DNA from 2 places in the Pseudoalteromonas sp. SWN166 genome. Region 2 is predicted to be linked to the other one. Evidence: predicted binding sites of a transcription regulator. Region 2 holds the regulator's gene; the other holds the start of a gene.
The links. The regulator LexA, encoded in region 2, represses DNA repair genes until DNA is damaged. The targets are predictions, from matches to a motif close to TACTGTATNNNNATACAGTA.
Positions count from the first base shown of each region.

Region 1: uvrD (DNA helicase II) is a predicted target of LexA. The motif match lies at 1,402-1,421, and genes of this name have one in related genera.

Region 1 is NZ_JADYXB010000048.1:17,362-19,572, reverse strand. It holds gene uvrD (DNA helicase II) at 1-1,337, opposite strand, end outside; gene I6F49_RS18435 (hypothetical protein) at 1,641-1,865, shown strand; gene I6F49_RS18430 (YacL family protein) at 1,982-2,211, shown strand, end outside.
Region 2 is NZ_JADYXB010000021.1:47,532-49,742, forward strand. It holds gene coxB (cytochrome c oxidase subunit II) at 1-435, opposite strand, end outside; gene lexA (transcriptional repressor LexA) at 902-1,519, opposite strand; gene I6F49_RS13350 (PaaI family thioesterase) at 1,687-2,127, shown strand; gene I6F49_RS13355 (hypothetical protein) at 2,128-2,211, opposite strand, start outside.

The DNA.
Region 1 (2,211 bases), on a different contig from region 2:
TGTTGTTCTACAATTGCTTTTGCGGCATACCAAAGCGGTAACGATTCTGCTCGTGCACAGTCGCGTATATGGCTCAATGTTTTGTCGCCAATACCGCGTGCTGGCGTATTAATTACACGCTCAAATGCGGCATCGTCTTGACGATTACCGACTAGGCGTAAGTACGACAACGCATCTTTAATTTCTTGTCGTTCGAAGAATCGCATACCACCATAAATACGGTATTTTAAGCCTTCTTGCAGCATGGCTTCCTCGAGTACACGAGATTGCGCGTTACTACGGTATAAAATTGCTGCATCTTGCAGCGCATTACCTGCATTTAACCAGCTTCGTAATTTGCTACTTACAAAGCGGGCTTCGTCTAACTCATTAAATGCTGCATAAATAGAGATTGGCTCGCCATCGTTACCGTCGGTCCACAAGCTTTTACCCATACGTTCTGAGTTATTTTGAATTAATGCGTTAGACGCTTTCAAAATAGTTGCAGTTGAACGGTAGTTTTGCTCCAGACGAATGGTTTCTGCGCTGAAGTCAGTTAAAAAACGTTTAATGTTTTCGATTTTCGCACCACGCCAACCATAAATGCTTTGGTCATCGTCGCCTACAATCATAATGCTATTTGTATCGCCAGCAAGTAACTTTAACCATGCATATTGAATGGTATTTGTATCTTGAAACTCATCTACTAGCATATGTGCAAAGCGTTGCTGATAATGACGCAGTAACGTAGGGTTATTTTTTAACACTTCGTAGCTGCGTAGTAATATTTCAGCAAAGTCGACTAAACCTGCTCTATCACAGGCTTCTTGGTAGGCGGCGTAAACACGCAGCATCATTTGCTCATTAATATCGTATGCTTGAATATCTTTAGGGCGAAGTGCTTCATCTTTTTTGGCGCTTATGTACCAGCCAAATTGTTTAGCAGGCCATTTTTTATCATCAATATTCATCGATTTTAATAAGCGCTTGATCATCCGAAGCTGATCGTCAGAGTCTAAAATTTGAAAGGCTTCTGGTAAGTTAGCTTCACGGTGATGAGCACGTAAAATACGATGCGATAAACCATGGAACGTACCAATCCACATACCACCTACAGGGGCTTTTAGTGTTTCTTCAACGCGGCTACGCATTTCTTTAGCTGCTTTATTAGTAAAGGTAACTGCAAAAATACTGTAAGCGGAGGCTTGCTCAACTTGCATAAGCCACGCAATACGATGAACTAACACTCGTGTTTTACCAGACCCAGCACCTGCTAATACCAGCATGTTTTGTAGTGGGGCTGCAACGGCATCGCGTTGTTTGTCATTTAAGCCATCGAGTAATTGTGAAACGTCCATCGTTACGCCTTTTTAATCAATATTGTGGGCAGTATAACAGGTGTTTTTGTTAGGCTAAATAAAATACTGTTTTTATAAACAGCTATTTATAAAATAGTGTTCAAAACGAGTGACTTGCTACTTATTTAAACAAGCGGAAAAGTGCAAACGCATAACAGAAATTGCTAATTTGACCTAATTTTAGCAAAATTTACTAACTCCTTAAATCTAGACTAATTTAACTATTTGATTTGTAAGCTTTAATAAATTGGCATAAAGTGTGTAAGTAAATAATTATAAAATTAAATAAATACAGAGGTTAGTATGGCAGATCAAGGTTCTGGCGGTAACGTAATCGCAGCATTATGTAATATATTTTTTCCTGGTTTAGGGCAGTTAGTGCAAGGGCGTATTTTAGCGGCTATATTTTTTGCACTCGCTATTATAATAAGTTACGCACTAATTTATGTGCTTGTAGGCTTTGTACTTGTGCCTATTATTTACTTATGGTCGATTATTGACGCAGCGCGTTATAGATCGCGAAGTTAACGGTTTTCAAGTTGAGTAAAATAGCGCCCATGTGGCGCTATTTTACTTTATATGTCCTGTGGTTTACGGGCGTTTACGTATATAATTACCCAATTAAAGATTTACAGGCAAACCCTATGGAATATCAATTTATTCGCGACCCTATTAGTGGGCTACGTATTAAAATAAGCAGTGAACACGCTATTATTGGTCGCTGGCTAAACGAAGAAATAGGCAAAGACAAAGTAGCCATGGTGCAAGCGCTTATTGCATCGGTGAGTTCAAGCTATGAGCCGCTAACGTTAAAAGGCCAAGAAATAGATTTAATATTAACGAAAGACGAAGCATTATTTGAAGCCCATGCGCT
Region 2 (2,211 bases):
GGATAAAATAGAATAAAATGCGACGTCTTCGCCCATATATTCATAGTGCCATTTCCATTGCGAACCTGTGATTTTAATAGTGAGATCAGCTTTGCTGGCATCTTCCATTGCAATTAGGGTTTTAGTGGCTGGTACTGCCATAGCAATTAAAATAACGAATGGAATAGCTGTCCAAAGTATTTCTACTTTAGTGCTTTCGTGAAATTGGGCAGGTATAGCCCCTTTAGATTTACGGTGATGAATAAGTGCCCAAAACATAATTGCGAACACTATCACCCCAATCACACAACATATTATAAATATGGTCATGTGCAGCTGATATACATTATTGCTTATATCGGTTACGCCTTTGCGCATATTGTATTGGCTATTAGCCAAAACTGGGTGCGAAAAAACACATAATATAAGCCACAAGGTAGAGGTCAGTTTACCCATGTGACGGCTCCTTTGATGCTATTGCGAGTGCAAAGCGAAGAGGCATACGGCTTAAACGCCAATTCGTTATTTTTATTATTTAACCAATCTTGTTTTTTTGACTGGTATCGCTGCCCCAACAAAGAGTTTGTATATTGTGTGTTCTCAAAACTGAAAAGCTGTGAGTTATTGTTAGTTCAGCACACTAATGATTAGCTAAAAAATGAGCAACAAGCAAGCTTTAGTATAAAAAACAACCGAGTAATATTTAAAAATCAATCAAGTATCTGCAAGCATATCGACTATTTAACATTCAAAAAGCGAGCAAAACAAAGGGGTGTAACACATAAGGAAGGAGAAAAGCATGAGTGAAAAAAGTTTACAGTCTAAATAATCAGTTAGCTGTTTTTCGCATAATTAAAAACAGAAAATGCGTACTAATTAGTACGCATTTATAAAACTGCTTGTTTAAAAGCTATTTTTAAAGTCACATCCAATCAGCGTTTCTTATAACGCCAACGGCTAAGCCTTCAATATTAAAAGACTCATTCTCAAGATCTACTTCAATAGATTCAAAATCGTCGTTTTCAGCATGAAGTAATACTTTACGACCCGCTTTCTCAAGACGTTTTACAGTTACGTCTTCATCTACGCGGGCAACAACAACTTGCCCGTTTTCAGCGGTTTGAGTACGATGCACAGCAAGTAAATCGCCATCCATAATACCAATATCCTTCATGCTCATACCGTTAACGCGTAGTAAAAAATCGGCGGCTGGTTTAAACATTAAAGGATCGATTTTACAGTGACTTTCAACGTGCTCTTGCGCCAAAATAGGTGAACCAGCAGCAACACGCCCTATAAGTGGTAAACCTAATTGTTCAGGCTCTTCTTCTTCAATTAATTGAATACCACGGCTTGCACCTGGTTTCATTTTAATTGCGCCTTTTTTAGCAAGTGCTTTTAAATGTTCTTCAGCAGCATTGGCACTTTTAAAACCTAGTGTTTGCGCTATTTCAGCACGTGTAGGAGGCATACCAGTGTCTTTAATAAAAACTTTAATTAGTTCGAGTATTTGAGCTTGGCGGTTCGTTAATGGTCGCATACAACTGGTTTTCCATACAGTACATTTAACTGTGAGTATATACAGTTAAATAAAAATCGCAAATTTAAATTATGTCTTAAAATAGCCAAAGTAATTTCACTTGTGTACATTTTAGGGATATAACTAAAGCTAAGTTTATAAATGATTAAAAAGGCAAAGGAGTCGTTATGAGTATTTGGTATCAACCTATTACTTTAGAGTTTTGCAAACAGCTAGATGAAGGTATAAATGGTCAAGGTACGCTGATGAAAACTATGGGGATAGAAATCACAGAAATTGGTGATGATTACTTAGTTGCAACTATGCCTGCCATACCTGAGCATCATAACCCAATGGGAATGGTTCACGGTGGTGCTAATGTTGTACTTGCCGAAACAGTAGCGAGTTATGCTGCTAACTTTGTTGTCGATTTCACAAAATTTTACTGTGTAGGGCAGGAAATTAGCGCAAGCCATTTAAAAGCATCTCGCAACGGTACTTTAACTGCCACGGCAAGAGCATTTCATATTGGCAAACGTAGTTCAGTATGGGAAATAAAAATTACAAATAGCCGCAATGAGCTGTGCTGCGTATCAAAAATGACCGCAGCAGTCGTAGAGCGAAGATAGTTACTTTTCGATTGGGTAAATTGTAATTTCCATACCCGCACCAATCGCAGATATACGTAATAATGTATCTGCATCTAAGGCTTG